One region of the Streptomyces sp. NBC_01716 genome, then DNA from elsewhere that is predicted to be linked to it. Evidence: riboswitches for the same ligand, from Rfam matches in the RefSeq annotation. Region 1 holds a riboswitch; each other region holds the start of a gene.

What was found. A riboswitch is a leader RNA that binds a small molecule or an ion and turns the genes downstream of it on or off. The one in region 1 is predicted to bind cyclic di-AMP.
Region 2: linked by a shared signal. The riboswitch ahead of OIE74_RS05430 (LysM peptidoglycan-binding domain-containing M23 family metallopeptidase) and the one ahead of OIE74_RS09075 (M23 family metallopeptidase) in region 1 are both predicted to bind cyclic di-AMP.
Region 3: linked by a shared signal. The riboswitch ahead of OIE74_RS34575 (C40 family peptidase) and the one ahead of OIE74_RS09075 (M23 family metallopeptidase) in region 1 are both predicted to bind cyclic di-AMP.
Region 4: linked by a shared signal. The riboswitch ahead of OIE74_RS08555 (LysM peptidoglycan-binding domain-containing protein) and the one ahead of OIE74_RS09075 (M23 family metallopeptidase) in region 1 are both predicted to bind cyclic di-AMP.

The regions. Positions count from the first base shown of each region.
Region 1 is NZ_CP109181.1:2,116,817-2,122,233, reverse strand. Features, by position in the region: gene OIE74_RS09085 (M16 family metallopeptidase) at 1-441, shown strand, start outside; gene OIE74_RS09080 (M16 family metallopeptidase) at 459-1,826, shown strand; cyclic di-AMP (ydaO/yuaA leader) riboswitch at 2,034-2,201, shown strand; gene OIE74_RS09075 (M23 family metallopeptidase) at 2,215-3,018, shown strand; gene OIE74_RS09070 (HPr family phosphocarrier protein) at 3,274-3,555, opposite strand; gene OIE74_RS09065 (bifunctional acetate--CoA ligase family protein/GNAT family N-acetyltransferase) at 3,689-5,417, shown strand, end outside.
Region 2 is NZ_CP109181.1:1,264,756-1,270,172, reverse strand. Features, by position in the region: gene OIE74_RS05450 (aspartate aminotransferase family protein) at 1-235, shown strand, start outside; gene OIE74_RS05445 (helix-turn-helix domain-containing protein) at 333-974, shown strand; gene OIE74_RS05440 (DUF6126 family protein) at 1,019-1,237, shown strand; gene OIE74_RS05435 (tyrosine-protein phosphatase) at 1,260-2,060, opposite strand; cyclic di-AMP (ydaO/yuaA leader) riboswitch at 2,468-2,632, shown strand; gene OIE74_RS05430 (LysM peptidoglycan-binding domain-containing M23 family metallopeptidase) at 2,637-3,566, shown strand; gene OIE74_RS05425 (SGNH/GDSL hydrolase family protein) at 3,736-4,536, shown strand; gene OIE74_RS05420 (STM4011 family radical SAM protein) at 4,557-5,411, opposite strand.
Region 3 is NZ_CP109181.1:7,723,150-7,728,566, reverse strand. Features, by position in the region: gene OIE74_RS34585 (ATP-dependent Clp protease proteolytic subunit) at 60-695, shown strand; gene OIE74_RS34580 (hypothetical protein) at 703-1,011, shown strand; cyclic di-AMP (ydaO/yuaA leader) riboswitch at 1,386-1,551, shown strand; gene OIE74_RS34575 (C40 family peptidase) at 1,555-2,025, shown strand; gene OIE74_RS34570 (ATP-binding protein) at 2,058-2,489, opposite strand; gene OIE74_RS34565 (8-amino-7-oxononanoate synthase) at 2,734-3,912, opposite strand; gene bioB (biotin synthase BioB) at 4,083-5,234, shown strand; gene OIE74_RS34555 (adenosylmethionine--8-amino-7-oxononanoate transaminase) at 5,227-5,417, shown strand, end outside.
Region 4 is NZ_CP109181.1:1,991,072-1,996,488, forward strand. Features, by position in the region: gene OIE74_RS08545 (hypothetical protein) at 1-109, shown strand, start outside; gene secD (protein translocase subunit SecD) at 185-2,536, shown strand; gene OIE74_RS08555 (LysM peptidoglycan-binding domain-containing protein) at 2,788-3,531, opposite strand; cyclic di-AMP (ydaO/yuaA leader) riboswitch at 3,536-3,701, opposite strand; gene OIE74_RS08560 (ScbR family autoregulator-binding transcription factor) at 4,530-5,177, shown strand; gene OIE74_RS08565 (glycosyl hydrolase family 28-related protein) at 5,293-5,417, opposite strand, start outside.

The DNA.
Region 1 (5,417 bases):
GCCGGATTCGGACTGCTGCGCCTGGCCGGCGCGCCCTCGCTGGGCTGGCTGGACGTGAAGACGTCCGGTGGCGTCGAGGTGCCGCAGATCGAGGCCGCGGTCGACGAGGAGCTGGCCCGGTTCGCTGCCGATGGCCCCACGGACGAGGAAATGGAGCGCGCCCAGGCCCAGTTGGAGCGCGAATGGCTCGACCGGCTCGGTACGGTCGCGGGCCGCGCGGACGAACTGTGCAGGTTCGCGGTGCTGTTCGGCGACCCGCAGCTGGCACTGACCGCCGTCCAGCGGGTGCTGGAGGTCACGGCCGACGAGGTGCGCGCGGTGGCCGAGGCCCGGCTGCGCCCGGACAACAGGGCGGTGCTGGTCTACGAGCCGGTCACCTCCGACGACGAGGACGCCGCCGCCGACGAGACCACCGACGAGCACGAGGGGGCGGACCAGTGACCGACGCTGCCGTGACCATGGAGTTCCACCCGCAGCCGACCGCGGGAGAGGCCAGGCCCTGGGCGTTCCCCGCCCCCGAGCGGGGTGCGCTGCCCAACGGCCTGACGGTGCTGCGCTGTCACCGCCCCGGCCAGCAGGTCGTGGCCGTCGAGATCTCCCTCGCCGCCCCGCTGGAGGCCGAGCCCGACGGCCTGGACGGCGTGGCCACGATCATGGCCCGCGCCCTGTCCGAGGGCACCGACAAGCACACCGCCGAGGAGTTCGCCGCCGAGCTGGAGCGCTGCGGCGCCACGCTCGACGCGCACGCCGACCACCCCGGTGTACGGGTCTCCCTGGAGGTCCCGGTCTCCCGGCTGCCCAAGGCGCTCGGCCTGCTCGCCGACGCCCTGCGCGCGCCGCTGTTCTCGGAGAGCGAGGTCGGCCGGCTCGTCACGAACAGGCTGGACGAGATCCCGCACGAGCAGGCCAACCCGGCCCGCCGCGCGGCGAAGCAGCTCTCCAGAGAGCTGTTCCCGGAGACCTCGCGCATGTCCCGCCCCCGCCAGGGCACCGAGGAGACCGTCGGACGCATCGACGCCAAGGGCGTCCGGGCCTTCTACGAGGCGCATGTCCGCCCCGCCACCGCCACCGCGGTGATCGTCGGCGACCTCACCGGTGTCGACCTCGACGCCCTGCTCGCCGAGACCCTCGGCGACTGGACGGGCGACACCACCGAGCCGCGCCCCGTGCCGCCGGTGACGGCCGACGACACCGGCCGTGTCGTGATCGTGGACCGGCCCGGAGCCGTACAGACCCAGCTCCTGATCGGCCGCGTCGGCCCCGACCGGCACGACCGCGTCTGGCCGGCCCAGGTGCTCGGCACGTACTGCCTGGGCGGCACGCTCACCTCCCGGCTCGACCGGGTGCTGCGCGAGGAGAAGGGCTACACGTACGGCGTGCGGGCCTTCGCGCAGGTGCTGCGCTCCGACCCGGAGGGCACGGGCGTCTCCATGCTCGCCATCAGCGGCTCCGTGGACACCGAGTCGACCGGGCCCGCGCTGGACGACCTGTGGAAGGTCCTGCGTACCCTCGCGGCCGAAGGCCTGACGGACGCCGAGCGTGAGACGGCCGTACAGAATCTGGTCGGGGTCGCGCCGCTGAAGTACGAGACGGCCGCGTCCGTCGCGGACACGCTCGCCGACCAGGTCGAACAGCACCTGCCGGACGACTTCCAGGCACGGCTGTACGCGCGCCTGGCCGAGACCGGCACGGTCGAGGCGACGGCCGCCGTCGTCAGCGCCTTCCCGGGCGACCGGCTGGTCACGGTGCTCGTCGGGGACGCCTCGGTCATCCGGGAGCCGGTCGAGGCGCTGGACATCGGCGAGGTGAAGGTCGTCACCGGCTGACGGCACGATCCCGTACGGGAATCAGGACAAAGGGAACCCCGGTGACGAACCTGTCGCCGGGGTTCCCTCTTATGTCCGCATTCATGGGTGGGTTGCCCGAATGCCCTGTGGCGTGCGCTACAAAATGGGCTGTCCGTTTGGTGATTGAAAGATGAACGCCTAGCGTCGGTCCGGCTGTTCGTCAGAGCCCGCCGCGTCCGCGGCACCGGACAGCCATCGCCGAGTCCCCGTCAGGCGCGAGCCTGGGGAGCCGGGGACCCAATCGATGTCCCTGGGGTGAATCGGGATCCTTCGCACCAACCGCGGAGGACCCCGTAGGAGACCTTCCTGCTCCGAACCCGTCAGCTAACCCGGTAGGCGAGAAGGAAGGAAAGGACCAGCCACCTCAATGGCGTTCACCCGTGCCACCGGGAAGCACCGTGCCCGGAACCGAATGACGCGCCGAAGCGCGAACTTCGCCGGCGTCGCTTCCCTCACCGCGGCCGGTGTCATCGGCACCCTCGCGTCCCCGGCGCTCGCCGCCGACGCGGAGGCGACCCTCGCCCAGGAGGCCGTCCCCGAGGCCCCGCCCCGTGCCATCGTCATCGACGACTCGCTCGCCGCGAAGATCGACGCCCAGGCCGACGCGCAGCGGGCGGCAGCCGAGGAGGCCGCGGAAGCGAAGGCGGAGGCCCAGGCCGCCGCGCGCGCCAAGGCCGAGGCGAAGCGCAAGGCGGAGGCCCGCGCCAAGGAACTCCGCGCCGCCAAGGAGCGCGCGGCACGGGCCGCCGAGCGCAAGCGCCTCAACTCCTACCGGCTCCCGGTCGCGGGCTCCTCGCTCACCACCGGCTACAGGACCGGCGGCGCGCTCTGGTCCTCCGGCAGCCACTCCGGCGTCGACTTCCGCGCCGCGTCCGGTACTTCGGTCGTGGCCGTCGGCGCGGGCACCGTCGTCGAGGCCGGCTGGGGCGGCGCGTACGGGAACAACATCGTCATCCGTATGAACGACGGCACGTACACCCAGTACGGACACCTCTCGTCCATCGGCGTCTCCATCGGCCAGAGCGTCGCCCCGGGGCAGCAGATCGCCCTCTCCGGCTCGACCGGCAACTCCACCGGCCCGCACCTGCACTTCGAGGCGCGGACGACCGCGGAGTACGGCTCCGACATCGACCCGGTCGCGTATCTGCGGTCCCACGGCGTGAACGTCTAGGGCGTGTTTGAGAAGTCCCGTCTGGCCCACGACGCCTGGCACGCGCGCTCGCCGCGTTGTCGGAGTCATCCAAGTACGTCCGGTCCATCTACGGGGCTGATCCTCCGCCTTGCGATCGCACGCACCAGACGCCGTGGGCCCCGCCCAGTGGGCGGACGACGCTACTTCTAAAACACGCCCTAGCCACCACGCGACGAAGGCCCCGGCAGGACGCCGGGGCCTTCGCCATACGTGTCAGGCACGTGCGCTCGCGCTTCAGACGGTCTCGGGCAGCTCGTCCAGACCCTCGGCGACCAGCTTCGCCAGCCGGTCCAGCGCGATCTCCGCGCCGTCCGCGTCGGAGAACAGGACGATCTCGTCGCCGCCCTGCGCGCCCAGCCCCAGCACGGCGAGCATCGACGCCGCGTTGACCGGGCTGCCGTCGGACTTGGCGATGGTCAGCGGAACGCCGGAAGCCGTGGCGGCCCGGACGAAGATGGAGGCGGGACGGGCGTGCAGGCCCTCGGCCCAGCCGACATTGACGCGGCGCTCAGCCATGGTGTTGCCCTTCAAGTCACAGTTGTTGTCTAGACCAGTGTCTCATGTGCCCCGGAACGGCCCGGTGCGGCACCCCCAGCCTGCCCCGGCCGGGTAACCGCCGCTACCCATGTGCGCGCCGTAGGCTCGTGTCATGACGCCGCCGTCGCAGCACGCGTACCCCGCTCACTGGGAAGCAGACGTGGTGCTGCGCGACGGGGGCACGGCCCGCGTCCGCCCCATCACCACCCACGACGCCGAGCGGCTGGTCAACTTCTACGAGCAGGTCTCCGACGAGTCGAAGTACTACCGCTTCTTCGCGCCCTACCCCCGGCTCTCCGACAAGGACGTCTACCGGTTCACCCACCACGACTACGTGGACCGGGTGGGCCTCGCGGTGACCGTCCACGGCGAGTTCGTCGCGACCGTCCGCTACGACCGCATCGACGGCGACGGCAGGGCCGCGTCGGCCCCCGCCGACGAGGCGGAGGTCGCCTTCCTCGTCCAGGACGCGCACCAGGGGCGCGGCATCGCCTCCGCGCTCCTCGAACACATCGCCGCGGTGGCTCGCGAGCGCGGTATCCGGCGCTTCGCGGCGGAGGTGCTGCCCGCCAACAGCAAGATGATCAAGGTGTTCCGGGACGCCGGGTTCACCCAGAAACGCAGCTTCGAGGACGGCGCGGTCCGTCTCGTCCTCGACCTCGAACCGACCGCCGAGTCCCTCGCCGTCCAGCGCGGCCGTGAGCAGCGCGCCGAGGCCCGCTCCGTGCAACGGCTCCTCGGCCCCTCGTCGGTGGCCGTCGTCGGCGCCGGGCGCGCCGCGGGCGGCGTCGGGCGAGCCGTGCTGCGCAATCTTCTGGACGGGGGTTTCACCGGGCGCTTGTACGCGGTGAACGTGGCTCTGCCGCCGGAACTCACCGAGATCGACGGCGTCCCGGCCGTCTGCTCCCTGGCGGAGATCGAGGAGCCCGTCGACCTCGCGGTCGTCGCCGTCCCCGCCGAACGGGTGCCCGACGTCGTCGCCGACTGCGGCGAACACGGCGTCCAGGGCCTGGTCGTCCTGTCCGCCGGTTACGGCGAGAGCGGGCCCGAAGGACTGGAGCGGCAGCGCGAACTGGTGCGGCAGGCGCGTTCGTACGGGATGCGGGTCATCGGGCCCAACGCGTTCGGGGTCATCAACACCTCGCCGCCCGTCCGCCTCAACGCCTCGCTCGCGCCGGAGTCGCCCGACCGGGGGCGGATCGGCCTCTTCACCCAGTCGGGCGCGATCGGCATCGCCCTGCTCGCCGGGCTGGTCCGGCGCGGCGCCGGCCTGTCCACCTTCATCTCGGCGGGCAACCGCGCGGACGTCTCGGGCAACGACTTCCTCCAGTACTGGCACGACGACCCCGACACCGACGTCGTCCTGCTGTATCTCGAATCCATCGGCAACCCACGGAAGTTCACACGGCTGGCCAGGCGTACGGGGGCGGCGAAGCCCGTCGTCGTCGCCAAGGGCGCGCGGCACAGCGGCAGCGCGCCGCCGGGGCACGCGGTGCCGGTCGGCACGATCCCGGACGCCACGGTCTCGGCGCTGCTCAGCCAGGCGGGGGTGATCCGCGTGGACACCGTGACGGAGCTGGTGGACGCCGGCGTCCTGCTCGCGGCCCAGCCCCTGCCGCGGGGACCGCGCGTGGCGATCCTCGGCAACTCCGAGTCGCTGGGGCTCCTCACGTACGACGCCTGCCTGACGGAGGGCCTGCGCCCGCTGCCCCCGCTCGACCTCACGACGTCGGCGCGCCCGGAGGACTTCCGTACGGCGCTTGCCTCGGCGCTCGCGGACCCGGGCTGCGACGCGGTCGTCGTCACGGCGATCCCCTGGGTCGGGGAGGGCGGTGCGATGG
Region 2 (5,417 bases), 850 kb from region 1:
GCTCTTCGCGCAGATGGTCGTGGTGCCGCTCCTGCGGAAGCACCGCATTCTCACCCAGGTCTCAGGGGACCATCTGGAAGTGATCAAGCTGATCCCGCCGCTGACCATCGGGGAGCGGGAGGTCGACCGCTTCGTGACGGCCTTCACGGCCGTGATGGACGACGCGCACGGGGGCGGCGGGCTGATGTGGGACTTCGGCAGGACGCTGGTGAAGCAGGCGATCGCCAACCGGTGACGCCCTTGTCCCGTTGGGTCCCGTTGGTCCTGTTCCGGCTGTTTACCTCTGAGGTAAGAAGTTTGCCTCAGAGGAGAATTCCTGGCTCAATGGGGGCATGACCGACCCCGCCACCGCTCGTGAACAGGCGGCCGACGAGACCGACGCCACGACAGAGACTCTGCCGGACGTCGCGCCCCGGCTGCGCGAGCTGCGACGCGGCCGGGGCCTCACCCTGGAGGCCGCCGCCGGACGGGCCGGGCTCTCCCCGGCCCACCTCTCCCGGCTGGAGACCGCCCGGCGCCAGCCCTCGCTGCCGATGCTGCTCGGTCTGGCGCGTGTCTACGGTACGACGGTCTCCGAGCTGCTCGGCGAGGAGCCGCCCGAGCGCGATCCCGTCATCCGCGCCGCGCGGGCGGAGCCCGTGGAGGCGGACGGCTGGACCTACCGCCAGGCAGGCAGCCCGACCGGCCGGGCGATGCAGCCGCTGCGGGTGACCGTGCCGTACGGAGCGCAGGGCGACCTCGTCCGTGTCCACCCGGGGGAGGAGTGGCTCCATGTCCTTCGGGGGCGGCTGCGGCTGAGCCTCGGGGACACCGTCCATGTGCTCGACCCGGGCGACAGCGCCCATTTCGACTCGATGACCCCGCACCGCCTCGCGGCGGCCGGTCCCGCCGGCGCCGAGCTGCTGTTCGTCCACACTCTGCTGACCAGCCCCGTCGGCGAGCTGTGCCTGCCCGGCGGGGCTCACCCCCGCTGACTCGGCGCAACTGACCCGCGATCCGACCAAGAGAGGCCATCGCCATGTCCGACAACCCGGTGGACGCCGTTCAGGAGCCGTCGCCCGAGGAAGTCCAGCCTGTCCACCCCGTCCAGCCTGTTCAGCCCGCCAAGTCCGTCATGGACGAGGAGCGCAACTTCCCGCGCGGCCTCGCCATCCGGCTCTTCGCCTACCTCGTCGCCGGCCATGTCCTGGCCGGCTTCCTCTACCTGCTCTTCGAGGCGGGCGCCGGCGGGCGGTAGGGCCTGATCCAAACGACAGAGCCTAGTCCTCGACGAGGCGCGAGCGCAGCCGCTCGCGGGTCTCGTCCGTCAGACCGAGGCCGTCCGTGAGGTAGCGGTCGACGCTGCCCCACGTCTCCTCCATCGTCGTGAACGCCGTTTCGAGATACACCGCACGCGCGTCGAAGAGCGGGGCCAGCAGCTCCAGGACCTCCGGAGCGGTCCCGCCGGGCGTCGGGTCGCTGCGGCGTACCTGATACCTCCGGTGCGGATCGTTCGACTTCAGATAGTCCGCCTCGATCGCCTCCCGCTCCACGCCCACCGCGAGCAGCGACACCGCGATCGAGAGACCGGCCCTGTCCTTGCCCGCCGCGCAGTGCATCAGTGCGGGCAGGCTCTCCTCCGCCAGGGCGTGCAGCACACGCCGGTGCTCTGCGGTGCGGTCCAGAACGATCGAACGGTACGAAGCGGACATCCGGGCCGCGCCCTTGCCGTCGGCGAGGATCGAGCGCAGCTGGTCGAGGTCGCCGTCGCGGACCATCCTCCAGAACTCGGTGCCGTCGGCCGGATCGGTGAGCGGGATGTTGACGTTGTGCACGCCGACGAGCTCGACGTCCAGACCGTCGAGCTTCTGGTCGGCCGCGTTGCGGAAGTCGAAGATGGTGTGCAGCCCCAGTGACGACAGGAAGGCCGCGTCATCGGCGGTGGCGTGCGCGAGGTGGCCGCTGCGGAAGAGCCGTCCGTACCGTACGCGCCGCCCGTCGACGGTCGGCAGGCCTCCCACGTCGCGGAAGTTGCGTACGCCGGCGAGATCGGGCTCGCCCTGCGGGACCTGCTGCGGCACCTCGTGCGTCACGTGCGCTCCTCCGCGTGTGCGGTCGGCGCTCGTCGCCGACGCTGTCGCGCTCCGACTTTACGACATCGGTTCCCCCTGAAAGCGCCGCAGGAATAGGGCTTCTGTCCGTATTGGGTGATTGTCCATAAGTTGCCCCGGTCGCGGCCGAGATGGGGGTGGATCGGCCTCGGCTGGTGAGCAGGATCATATCCGTGACGGTGTGTGGCCGCGCCCGGGAAGGGAATTGGGACGCCGCACGGAATTCGAAGATCCGTAATCCACGCAGGGTGACCGCTCGCGTATGTCGATATTCGAGAGCGGATTGCCGCGGGAGAAACAGCGGCTTGTACGGGTCGGTATGCGCGGCTTACCGTCACCGCAATCCGAGCGGATCGCCGAATCCTGCCGCCGTTCGGAATCCGCATCCACCCAGCACTCATCAACGTGTGGCAGGAGCGGGGGACCCAGGTAGTACGCCGGTCCGGAGATCCGGACGGCTCGGGGTGAAGCCGCGTCACGGCGCGGCCGGGCATCTCCAGCCCGAACCCGACAGCTCACCTCGTAGGCGCCGGAGAGGAATTCGCCATGCCCGGAAAGGGTAAGCACCGTCGTCCGAGGACCAGCCCGATCACCCGCGGATTCATCGCGGCCGGAACGGGTGGCGCCGCCATCGCGATTCCGCTCATCGGTGCCACGGGCGCCCACGCCGCCGCTCCGTCGGTGGCGCCCGAGCGCGGCGTGTCCGCCGCGCACACCGCCGCCACGCAGACGGCCAAGCAGGCCGCGACCGCCAAGACCGTGAAGACGTACTCGGTCACCGCGGGGGACTACCTCGCCAAGATCGCCGAGACGCAGAAGGTCAGCGGCGGCTGGCAGAAGCTCTACGCCGACAACCGCGAGGCCGTCGGTGACAACCCGTCGCTGATCCACCCGGGCCTGAAGCTCACCATCGGCGCGAAGGCCAAGGCGTCCGCCGAGAGCAAGGCCGAGGCCGCCCCGAAGAAGGCCGCCCCCAAGAAGAAGGCCGCTCCCGCGAAGCCCGCGCCGGCCGAGCCCGCCCCGCAGGCCGACGCCACGGCGAACGAGCCCGCCGCGCAGAGCGCCGACTCCGGCTACACCGCGCCCGTCGACGGCGCGACCACCACGACCCCGTACCGCGCGGCCGGCGGCAGCTGGGCGAGCGGCTACCACACCGGCGTGGACTTCGCGGCCGCGTCGGGCACCACCGTCAAGTCGGTCGGCCCCGGCACCGTCGTCTCGGCCGGCTGGGCCGGTTCGTACGGCAACGAGGTCGTCATCAAGCACGACGACGGCCAGTACTCGCAGTACGGCCACCTCTCCTCGCTGTCCGTCTCGGCGGGTCAGCGGGTCGCCGGCGGCGACCAGATCGGTCTCTCCGGTTCGACCGGCAATTCCACCGGTCCGCACCTGCACTTCGAGATCCGCACCGGTCCGAGCTACGGCTCCGACGTCGACCCGCTGGCGTACCTGCGCGAGCACGGCGTTTCCATCTGAGCCGTCCCGTCCCACGCGTAATCGGCCGTCGGCCGGTACCTCCGGGTACCGGCCGACGGCCTTTCTCCTATTCCCGGTTGAACGAATTTTGACCGGTGGTGTTTCTCACCGGGGACGGCGACTTCTTACGGTCGCGTAGGTCCCATGGCCGGGTGAATGATGTTCTGCTGTGGCTGACGATTCGAGAACAGAAACCAGAGGTGCCTTCGGGTCTTACGCGGCCATCGGTGACAGTTTCACCGAGGGCGTCGGAGATCCCGGACCGGGCGGAATCTATGTCGGCTGGGCGGACCGCCTCGCGGTACTGCTCGCCGACCGGGCACCGGACGAATCGTTCCGGTACGCCAATCTCGCCGTACGGGGACGGCTGCTCGACCAGATCGTGGCCGAGCAGATCCCGCGGGCCAAGGAACTCGCCCCGGATCTCGTGACGTTCTGCGCGGGTGGCAACGACATCATCCGGCCCGGCAGCGACCCCGACGACGTCGCGGAACGTTTCGAACGGGCGCTGGCCGACCTGACGAGCGCGGTCGGCACCGTCATGGTCCCCACCGGGTTCGACACCCGGGGCGTGCCGGTGCTGCGCCATCTGCGCGGCAAGATAGCCACGTTCACCGCCCACGTCCGCTCCATCGCCGACCGCTACGACTGCCCGGTCCTGGACCTGTGGTCCCTCAAGTCGGTGCAGGACAGGCGCGCTTGGGACGGTGACCGGCTGCATCTGTCACCCGAGGGCCACACCCGGGTGGCGCTGCGCGCGGCGCAGGTCCTCGGCCTCGACACCCCCGCCGACCCCGACCAGCCATGGCCGCCCCTGCCGCCGCGCGGCACGCTGGAAGTGCGCCGCGACGACATGCAGTGGGCGCGCGAATACCTGGTCCCCTGGATCGGCCGCCGCCTGCGCGGTGAATCCTCGGGCGACCACACGGTCGCCAAACGCCCGGACCTGCTGCCGCTGGTGCGTCACTGAGCCGGTGCGGGCCACGGAGTTCAGCGCGTTGACGCGCTCAGCGGTATCCGTTCCAGGACGCCGCCCGCGAAGACGTCGTACAACGGCAGTGTCTCCAGGTGGACATAGCCGATGTGGCAGTCGCAGGTGGTGAGCGGGCAGGCGCGGGGTTCGAGGGCGCGGCGGTAGGAGCCGTCGTAGAGATTGCCCAGTTCCGCCGGGACGAAGTGGCAGCGGCGGACCGTGCCTTCGCCGTCCACCGAGATCACCGATTCGCCCGTACGGCACGGGAGGCCGGCCGAGCGGTGGGGGTGCCGGCTGAACGGGAACAGGGGGTCGATCGAGGTCCAGTCGGCGGCCTCCGGGTCCGAGTAGGTGCGGCCCTCCGCCGCGTTGACCCAGAGGTACACCCGGTCGGGGAGGTCGGCCCGGAGCCGGCGCGCCTGGTCGAGATGGTCGGGGAAGCCGACGACGCCGACGCTGAAGCGGATGCCCGCGTCGCCCAGCTCACGGCACTTGGTGAGGAAACGGTCGTACGGCGTCTGGCCGGGGTGATACGTGCACCAGAGCGCCAGCTTGGCCGGGTCGGCGGCCTTCAGCCAGTCCGTACGGCAGCTGAGGTTCGTCTGGATGGCGACCCGGGCGACGTGCGGCAGGTGGGAGAGGTCGGTGAGCGCCCGCCGGTACCAGGACCGCGTGAGGCCTTCGCCCCACGGTGTGAAGAGGACCGACAGACGGTCGTCGGTCTGCTCGGCCACCCACGCGGTGAAGCGTGTCAGCGCGGCCCGGTCCGCGCGCAACTGGTCGGTGCTGTCACGTCGCTTGGCGAACGGGCAGTACGGACAGTCGTAGTCGCAGGAGGCGAGCGGGCCCCGGTAGAGGATCGTCAGGTCCATGGATGC
Region 3 (5,417 bases), 5.6 Mb from region 1:
TTTTTATCGAGGCCACCGACGGACGAGAGCCGCGTCCGGCACGCGAGGAGAGGCACACCATGGACCGTCCTTCCGCCCGCTACGTCCTGCCGGAGTTCACCGAGCGGACCTCCGCCGGGACCCGCTCCCTCGATCCGTACTCCAAGCTCTTCGAAGGACGGATCATCTTCCTCGGCACCCCCCTGGACGACACCGCCGCGAACGATGTGATCGCCCAGCTGCTGCAACTCGAATACGCGGCACCCGGCCAGGACATCGCGCTCTACATCAACTCTCCCGGCGGCTCGCTGAGCTCGATGTCCGCCGTCTACGACACGATGCAGGTCGTCGGCTGCGACGTGGCGACGACCTGCCTCGGCCAGGCGGCGTCCACCGCCGCGGTCCTGCTCGCCGCCGGAGCGCCGGGCAAGCGGATGGCGCTGCCCGGCGCGCGTGTCGTTCTCCAGCAGCCGGGGATCGAGGAGCCCGTACGCGGCCAGCCGTCCGATCTCGCCATCCACGCGGAGGAGTTGCTGCGGCTGCGCGCCCTGATGGCCGAGACGCTGGTACGGCACACCGGACAGAGCGCCGAGCGGATCGACGCCGACATCGACCGGGACACGATCTTCGACGCGACGGGCGCCAAGGAGTACGGCCTGGTGGACCAGGTCGCGCAGGATCGCAGGTCGTCCTTGAGCTTCAACGCCCCCCGGTGAACCGCCGATGCTGCCACCGGAACTGCCGCCGCTGCCCGCGCTGACCCGCGCCGAGGGCGACTTCGTCGACAGCTATCTCCGGGTCGTCGACCTGGTCGGCCGGATCAACCCCTCGCGCGCCGACGACACGTACAGCGCGCTGCGCGCCGCACAGGCCCTGGTGTCCGGGGCCGCCGAACTGCGCGACGCGCTGACGCTGATGCACGCGAGAGGTGAGACGGAGCTGCACACGCCGACCCTGGACCGCACGCTCCGGGTGCTCGACGGGGAGCGCAGGGCCGGACGTGTCACCATGCCGCCCGGCCCGGTGACTTGATACGGACCCGCGCCCCGCACCCCCGCCCCGCGACGGACTTCGACCGCCGGCCTGCCCGTTCGGACGCGTCCGTACGGGATTTGGCCGCACGTTCGGCGTATCGACCCGCCCGTGGTGATCGGACCGGCGACTTGCGACGGACGATCGGCCGTCCGGTCGTAACGCTTCGCTGCGCCGCAGGTACAGCGCGTGAGCTGTCATATGAGCCGTTCACCGAATCGGCCGTACCGACCCAAATGGCCCATAAGTGACGAGAGTCACATCCGGCCGTTTCAACGCGGATTCGCGCTGAGGCCGCGTCAAGATCCCTGGGACGACAAGCCCCCGCCACCTCGGCGGGGCGGTCCGGGTGGACGCCGAGTCCTGCCGCCGCTCCGGACGACTGGTCGACACGAGTGGATCGGCAGGAGTGGAGGACCCGAGCAGTTCGGGGCGGTCCGACCATGGACAGCTCCTCGGGGTGAAGCCGCATCGCGGCCGGACATCTTCGCCTGTCCGAACCCGACAGGTCATCCTTCACAGGCGGCTGACGAAGGGTTGCGCATGTCCGCGCAGACGCATGTCCCGTCGCTGCTCTCCCGGGCCGGTACCGCATCGGTCCTCCTCGCCGCCGTCGGCGGCACGATGCTGGCGCCCGGCGCCGTGTCGGAAGCACACGCCCTGCCCGCCGCCGCGAAGGCGCTGGATGTGGCGGCCTCCATGAAGGGCGCCCCGTACTCCTACGGGGCGACAGGTCCGCACCGGTTCGACTGCTCGGGGCTGACCCTCTTCTCGTACAAGAAGGCCGGCAAGGCGCTTCCCCGCACCGCGCAGCAGCAGTACAACCGCACGCACCACATCTCCGCCGCCGGCCGCAGGCAGGGCGATCTGGTCTTCTTCCATTCCGGAGGGAGCGTCTACCACGTCGGGATCTACGCCGGCCACGGCAAGATCTGGCATTCGCCCAAGAGCGGTCAGGTGGTGCGGCTGGAGCGCATCTGGTCCAGGAGCGTCCTGTACGGCCGGGTCCGCTGACCCCAGGCGCACCGGGGACACGCGCGGCCCGCTCAGCCCGGGGCGCGAACCGTCCACGGCAGGGCGATCCAGACCGTCTTGCCGCCGTCCGCGGTGGGTGTGACGGCCAGTCGGCCGCCGTGCTCGGCGGTCAGCGCCCGGATGATGACCATGCCGCGGCCGTTGTCCTGCTGGACCGCGGCGGGGAGGCGCTGCGGCCAGCGCGGGTGACTGTCCGTGACGCCGACGCGCAGTTCCTCGTCGCGCCGCAGGGTGACGTCGATCGTGAAGGTCGGTGAGGTGCCGAGGGTGTGCTGCACGGCGTTGGTGGCCAGTTCCGAGATGATCAGGCGAACCGTTTCGGCGGTGCCGGCATCGCTCGGCAGCCCCCACTCGGTGAGCACGCGCGCGACGTATCTGCGTGCCTCGGACACCGAGGCCGGATCGCTCGGCAGGGTGACGGATGCTTCCTGATGGTCTGCCATGGCGACGCTGTCCCTTTCCCACCGGGACGCAGACCGACCTATGGCTGTTGCCCGCGAGTACGTCCCCGGATTGCGCTGCGCGCCACACTGCCATCAACGGCGCCCGGTGCACGGGCGATCCGCCGTGATACGCCCCTGTCTGTCGCTCTAAGCGGTGAACCCTGCTACGCGAGACCGTATTTACGCGCGCTCAAGTTCCCGGCCCCGGCGACCGACAGACGACGTGCCCGGCCCTGACGGGTGCTCAGCACTCCGGCGCCACGGCCCCGGCGGGCGCCGTCGCGATGACCGTCGCCAGGGCTCCGTCGACCTGAGCGTCCGTCAGGTCGGCGCGGGCCGTGAGCCTGATCCGGGAGATCCCGTCCGGCACGGACGGCGGCCGGAAGCAGCCCACCACCAGACCGGCCTCGCGGCAGTCGGCGGCCCACCGGACGGCCGCCTCCGGAGACGGCGCCCGGACGGAGACGACGGCCGCGTCCGGGCGTACGGCGGTGAGCCCCGCCCCGGTCAGCCCCCGGTGCAGCGCGTTCGCCACCGCGCGCGCCCGGACCGCCAGCGAGGGGTCCTCGCGCAGCAGCCGCAGGCTCGCGAGCGCGGCGCCCGCGGCGGCCGGGGCGAGGCCGGTGTCGAAGATGAACGACCGTGCCGTATTGACGAGTTGGCCGATCACCCGGGCCGGCCCGAGGACCGCGCCGCCCTGGCTGCCCAGCGACTTGGAGAGCGTGAGCGTGACGACCGTCCCCGGGTCGCCCGCCAGCCCCGCCGCGTGGACGGCGCCACGGCCGCCGTCGCCGAGGACGCCGAGACCGTGCGCGTCGTCCACGAGGAGTGCGGCCCCCCGCGTACGGCACACCTCGGCCAGCCGCGCGAGCGGCGCCGCGTCACCGTCCACCGAGAAGACCGAGTCGCTGACGGCCAGGGCCCGGGAGCCTTCGTACGTTTCGAGCGCCTTGGCCACCGCCTGCGGATCGGCGTGCGGTACGACGACGGTCTCGGCGCGCGAGAGACGGCAACCGTCCACGATCGAGGCGTGGTTGGCGGCGTCGGAGACGATGAGCGAGCCGCGCGCGGTCAGCGCGGTGAGGGCGGCGAGGTTCGCGGCGTATCCGGACGACAGGACGAGCGCGGCCTCGAAACCGCAGAAGTCCGCGAGCTCACGCTCCAGTTCGGCGTGCAGCGCGGTGCTTCCGGTGACCAGCCGCGAGCCGGTGGCGCCCGCGCCCCAGCGGCGCGCCGCGTCGGCCGCCGCGCCCGTCGTCACCGGGTGGTGGGTGAGCCCCAGGTAGTCGTTGCTCGCGAGATCCAGCAGGGCGGAGTCGGCGGGGCGGGGGCGCAGCGTACGGACCAGACCGGCCCGCTCACGCCGGCGCGCCTCGTCGTCGATCCAGCCGAACGGGTCCGGCGGCGTCGACGGGGACGGCATGCTCGGCGCGGGTGGCTCGGCTGGCACGGCGGGGGTCCTTTTGTAGGCAGCCCACAGACCCTAACCGTCGATCGCTCCGCTTCGGGTGTGGTCATACACACACCTGAATGCACCTGTCTTGTGGGATTCATCCTTGGCCCGGAGGCCCGCCGTACGCCAGGATCGGCGCCATGGACCTGCTGAACACACTGGTGGAGAAGGGCCTTCGGCGAGAGCTGCCGTCGCGCGAAGAAGCGCTCGCCGTGCTGGCGACCTCCGACGACGAACTGCTCGAAGTGGTGGCCGCGGCCGGGAAGGTGCGCCGCCAGTGGTTCGGGCGGCGGGTCAAGCTCAACTATCTCGTCAACCTCAAATCCGGGCTCTGTCCCGAAGACTGCTCGTACTGCTCGCAGCGGCTCGGGTCCAAGGCCGAGATCCTCAAGTACACCTGGCTGAAGCCCGACGAGGCGTCCAGGGCCGCCGCGGCGGGAGTGGCCGGCGGCGCGAAGCGGGTCTGTCTGGTGGCGAGCGGCCGGGGGCCGACGGACCGGGACGTCGACCGTGTCTCGCAGACCATCAGCGCCATCAAGGAAGAGAACGCCGATGTCGAGATCTGCGCCTGTCTCGGGCTGCTCTCGGACGGTCAGGCGGAGCGGCTGAAGGCCGCGGGCGCCGACGCGTACAACCACAACCTCAACACCTCCGAGTCGACGTACGGCGACATCACCACCACCCACACCTACGCGGACCGGGTGGAGACCGTGCGCCACGCGCAGGGTGCGGGCCTGTCGGCCTGTTCCGGGCTGATCGCGGGCATGGGCGAGAGCGACGCCGACCTGGTGGACGTGGTCTTCGGGCTGCGCGAGCTGGACCCCGACTCGGTCCCGGTCAACTTCCTCATCCCCGTCAAGGGCACACCGCTGGCCGGGGAGTGGAACCTGACCCCGCAGCGGGCACTGCGCATTCTGGCGATGGTGCGGTTCGTCTGCCCCGACGTGGAGGTCCGGCTCGCGGGCGGGCGTGAGGTGCATCTGCGCACGATGCAGCCGCTCGCGCTGCACCTGGTCAACTCGATCTTCCTCGGCGACTACCTCACCACCGAGGGCCAGGAGGGCAAGGCGGACCTGGACATGATCGCGGACGCCGGGTTCGAGGTGGAGGGCACGGACACGACGACGCTGCCTGAACACCGCGGCGGCGGGTGCGCGAGCGCGTGCGCTCCGTCCGCGGACAAGGGTGACCCCGTGGCCGAGCCGGTCGGGGCGGATGCCGGCGCCGCCCGTACGGACCTGGTGACCGTACGGCGGCGCGGTGCCGGTACCGATCTGGCGCCCAATGCCTGACACGCCCGCCCCGCCCGCGACGGCTCCGGGCGACCTCCTGGCGCTGGACCGGGCCCATGTCTGGCATCCGTACGGCCCGATGCCCGGCCGCACGGACCCGCTGGTCGTGGAGTCCGCCTCGGGCGTACGGCTCCGGCTCGCCGAACCGGCGTACGGGCAGCGCGAGTTGGTCGACGGCATGTC
Region 4 (5,417 bases), 130 kb from region 1:
CACCGCACCGGCGGCCCAGCCCTCCGGACTGCCCGACGTCCGCGGGCCTCCCTCCGGGAGCAGTCATCCGCACTGTCCCCTTTCCGCGCCCACGCACCGCCCCCGGTAGAGCCGGGCGGGCCTGAAGCCAGGCCCGTCTCCCTCGCGGGGGTGGCGCGTTCCGGCGCCCTCCCGGAGGAATCCCATGACTCGCGCCACCACGGTGCGGGCAGTTCTGGCTGTGGCCGTCCTGCTCGTATCGCTCTTCGTCACACTCACCATGAGCCCCAGACTGGGGCTCGATCTGCAAGGCGGCACCCGGCTCGTTCTCCAGGCCCGCGACTCCGCGACCGCGACCGCCGACCGGGAGAGCACCGACCGTACGGTCGAGGTGCTTCGCCAGCGGATCGACGCGCTGGGGGTCGCGGAGCCGACCGTCACACGTTCCGGCGAGGACCGTGTCCTCGTCGAACTCCCCGACGTCACCGATCCGCGGAAGGCCGCCGAGGTGCTGGGCCGGACCGCCCAGCTGTCCTTCCATCCCGTCAACGGCCCCGCCGGCGACGAGCCTCCCGAAAGGACTGAAAAGCCCGAAAAGATCGATAAGCCCGGAGAGCTGGTCCTCCCCGACGAGAACGGCAGCCGGCTCAGGCTCGGCGCGTCGGATCTGTCGGGCGCGGGGGTGAAGGACGCCCGCGCGGAGTTCGACGGCCAGCGGGGAGCCGGCTGGTTCGTCTCCCTCGACTTCCGTGACGAGGCGTCCCGCGCGTGGACTCGGCTGACGGGGGAAGCCGCCTGCCATCCGCCGCAGGACGAGCGGCGCCGGGTCGCGATCGTGCTGGACGACAAGGTGATCTCCGCGCCGCAGGTGAGCCCCTCGGTGGCCTGCGGGGCCGGACTTCCGTCGGGTACGACCCAGATCAGCGGTTCCTTCTCCGCCGAAGAGGCCAGGAACCTGGCGCTGCTGATCAAGGGCGGTGCCCTGCCGGTGCCGGTCGATGTCGTCGAACAGCGCACCGTGGGCCCGACACTGGGCGCCGAGGCGATCAGCGCCGGCGCGCGGGCCGCGGTGATCGGCGCGAGCCTCACCGCGCTGTTCATCACCTTCGTGTACCGCCTCTTCGGCGGCCTCGCCTCGCTGGCCCTGGCCGGGTACGCGCTGATCTCGTACGCCGCCCTGGTCGCGCTCGGCGTCACGCTGACGCTCCCCGGGCTGGCCGGATTCGTGCTCGCCATCGGAATGGCCGTCGACGCGAACGTGCTGGCCTTCGAACGGGCGCGGGAGGAGTACGCGGGCCGTTCCGGCGGCGCTCCACGGTCCGGCCGCACCCTGCGGTCCGCGACGGCCGCCGGATTCCGTAACGCGCGCACCGCGGTCGTCGACTCCAACGTGACGACTCTGCTCGCCGCCGGCCTTCTCTTCGCCCTCGGATCGGGGCCGGTGAAGGGGTTCGGCGTCACCCTGGCAATCGGCGTGCTCGTGTCGGTGTTCTCCGCCCTCGTCATCGCGCGGGCACTGACCGATCTGGCGGCACGCTCCCATTTCGTCGCCGATTTCCCGGGCGTCAACGGAATCGGCCTGCCGGGCCGCGTACGTACGTATCTGACCCGCCGCGCCCCTCATCTGTTCCGCAGGTCGCGGCGGTGGCTGCTCGTCTCGGGCGCGGTGATGGCCGTCGCGGTGCTGGGTGTGGCCCTGCGCGGGGTGAACCTCGGCGTGGAGTTCACCGGCGGACGGCTCATGGAGTACGCGACGACCCGGCCCGTCGACGTCGACACGGCTCGCACGGCCCTGGCCGACGCGGGCTTCGCCGATGCCGAGGTCACCACGGCGGGCCGGCAGGAGCTCTCGGTACGCACCGGGGACACGGGCGAGCGGGCCGAGGCGGCGATCCGCAGCGCCCTGAGCGAGGAGGGCGGACCGACGACGAAGGTACGGGACGACCTGATCGGCCCCAGCCTCGGTGATGAGCTGAGGCGCCACGCGCTGATCGCGCTGGGGATCGCCGTCGGGGTCCAACTCCTGTATCTGGCCGTGCGGTTCAGATGGTCCTTCGCGGTGGCGTCGGTAGCCGCGCTGGTGCACGACGTGGTGATCCTGATCGGGGTCTTCGCGTGGCTGGGCCGTCCCGTCGACGGGATCTTCCTCGCCGCGCTGCTCACCGTCATCGGTTACTCGGTGAACGACTCCGTGGTGGTCTTCGACCGGGTCCGTGAGCTGTGGGCGAGGGCACCCCGCGCTTCCCTGGTGCCGACCGCGCGAACAGCCGTACTGCAGACGGTGCCCAGAACCGTGAACACCGGCATGGGCGCGCTGTTCATCCTCACGGCGCTGGCGGTGCTCGGCGGGGACTCGCTCAGAGACTTCGCGCTGGCCCTGCTCATCGGTATCTGTGTGGGCACGTACTCGTCCGTGTTCACTGCCGTGCCGGTCGCGCTGGCGATGGAGGCGTCCCGCGAGGGGGGTCCGGGGGCGGCGCGGGGGCGGCGTGGCACGGGCCGTTCGCGACCGCTGCCGCGTCGCGGGCGCCCGGCGGACAACGGGGCGCGGGTGTGAGCGTGTGAAGGCCGCCGGCCGGGCCGCGTGTGCGGTCCGGCCGGCGGTCGGTGAGGTGACGGACGCCGCAGGGTCTAGGGCGTGTTTTAGAAGTAGCGTCGTCCGCCCATCGGGCGGGGCCCACGGCGTCTGGTGCGTGCGATCGCAAGGCGGAGGATCATCCTCGTACTGGACGTACTTGGATGACTCCGACAACGCGGCGAGCGTGCGTGCCAGGCGTCGTGGGCCAGACGGGACTTCTCAAACACGCCCTAGTACGGACCGTTGACGTTGTCGATGGAGCCGTAGCGGTCGGCCGCGTAGTTGCACGCCGCGGTGATGTTGGCGACCGGGTCGTAGCTGTCGGTCGACGTGCCGGGCACGTGGTACGCCTCGAACGTCGGGGCGATGACCTGGAGCAGGCCCTTCGACGGGGTGCCGGCCGCGGCGTTGGAGTCCCAGTTGTTGATGGCGCGGGGGTTACCACCGGACTCGCGCATGATGTTGCGGTGGATGCCGTCGTACGAGCCGGGTATGCCGTTCTGCGCCATGACGTCCAGCGCCTCCCGGATCCAGCCGTCGAGGTCGTTGGTGTAGGTCCTGGCGGCGGTCTCGACAGCCTCGGTGGCCTTGCTCTCCGACGCGGTCCCGGTCGACGCGGTCCCCTCGGTCTTGGCCTTCCCGGCGAGCTTCAGCTTCAGGCCGGGGTGGATGAGCGAGGGGTTCTCGCCGACAGCGGCGCGGTTGGTCTTGTAGAGCGCCTGCCAGCCACCGCTCACGGAGCGGGCCTTGGCGATCTTGGCCAGCGACTCGCCCTTGACGACGGTGTGGGTCACCTTCTGGACGGCGGTCGAGGCGGCCGGGGCCGTCTTGACGTGCTGCGGGGCGGGGGCCGCGCCCGCCGTGGTGGCGGTCACCAGGGGAAGGGCGAGTGCTGCGCCGCCCGTGCCGACCGCGATGAGGCGGCGGGCGAGCGGGCTGGTGCGGGTACGGCGGTGCTTACCCTCTGCGGGCATGACGAAATCCTCTCCGTCGCCTGCGAGGTGAGCTGTCGGGTTCGAGCGGGAGATGCCCGGCCGCGATAGTGCGCGACTTCACCCCAAGCCGGTCCGATGTAACGGATCGGCGACTTACCTGGGTCCCCCGCTCCTGCCGTCCATGAGTTGTTGGGTGCGGTTTCCGGACAGCGGCAGGATTCGGCGTTCCGCCCGGAATGACGAGAACGTAAGCGAGAAGGTCCGGGCGAAACAAGTCCTGAATTCACAGCGCCATGCCATTAACGGATCCGGCGCCGGTCAATTCGAATTCGGGCGAGGCGATTCAGGCCTCAACTTTCTTTTGCGGCAGGGGAGGTGGGGCGGGGCGGCGAGAAGCGCGGTCCTTCAAAGCTGTGACACACATCACGGGCTCTCGATGCAACCACTGAAACCCAACACCACCCAGAAAGGGACAAGTTAGGCTCGAAATACCCATAACGACCGCACCACAAAATGGACAAATGAGCTTTTTCCAATAGGGCGGGGCGGGGTGGTTTCCCGGCCCCGCGCCGGCCTGGTCATCCGGCCGGTCTGGGGGGAGCAGCCTGCTCGGCAGACGGCGTGCCCCCCGAGTCACGGCCGAATTGCTCGGGCAGCAGAGCCCTGAGCGCGGAATGTGCGGAACATTCGGAACGTACCGAACAAGCGTCCCCACCCTGGGAGTTGCTTTCAAGAGGCCCCGCGTCAGGGAATGGTCAGGTCCCGTCAGAATTCGGATTCCACCGCAACGGAGAACGCCGTCCTGGGTCCCGGCGACCCGGACGCCGACCGTCGCGAGACTCCGCGTGGGCCAGCATCATGGTTGCCTGCCGCGTGGTCTCGGACTGCTTCGGTGCTGGTCAACTGTGCCCAGTCGTCCGGCAAAGGTGTAGGTGGAGCCGTCCAGCTCCGTTATAAGATACGTACGAAGCGGTTTGTTTTTCAATACCTGTCGTCACAGCCCGACTACAAATCCATGCAAGGCAGGAGGGAGCCCGATGGCGCAGCAAGACCGTGCAATCCGGACCCGCCGGTCGATCCTCGAAGCGGCGGCGGCCGTCTTCGACGAGCGCGGCTACAACTCGGCCACCGTCGGCGAGATCCTCACGCGGGCGGGGGTGACCAAGGGCGCCCTGTACTTCCACTTCACCTCGAAGGAAGACCTCGCGCTCGGGGTCCTCGACGCCCAACTGGCGATCGGACCGTTCCCCGAGCAGAGCAGCAAACTACAGCTGCTCGTGGACCAGGGCATGGTCCTCGCACACCGGCTGCGCCACGACCCGCTGGTCAGAGCCAGTACGGGCCTGGCGCTCGACCAGGGCGCACTCGGCATCAACCGCGGCACACCGTTCGAGTCGTGGGTGGCGCAGAACGAGGACATGCTGCGCCAGGCGAAGGAGCAGGGCGAACTCCTGCCCCATGTGAACCTCAGGGAGACCGCCGAGCTGTTCACCGGCGCCTTCGCCGGCGTGCAGACGATGTCCCATGTCCTGTGCGACCGCGCGGATCTCGACCACCGGATCTCGGTGCTTCTCAACCATGTGCTGCCGAGCATCGCCGTGCCGGCGGTGCTGGCGAGGCTGGACATGGCGCCGGACCGGGGTGAGCGGATTTACGCGGAGATCGAAGCCCTCCAGGACAAATAAAACCGACCACTCTGTTTTATGAGTCGCTCGTTCTGTCCCAAAAAGACTCGACGCCTTCCGCGGGCTCCTTACTCGGGAGCGGTACGGAAGGCGTCGAACGGGCCGGTCCCGCGGGTCAGTTGGCGGTCCGCCGCGTGCCGGGGAAGCCGTTGATGACAAAGGCCGATCCCGGCTCTACGAGGACATCGCCCTCGGCCGAGTTCGTGATGGTCACTCCCGTCAGCGTCGCGCTGCCGCGGG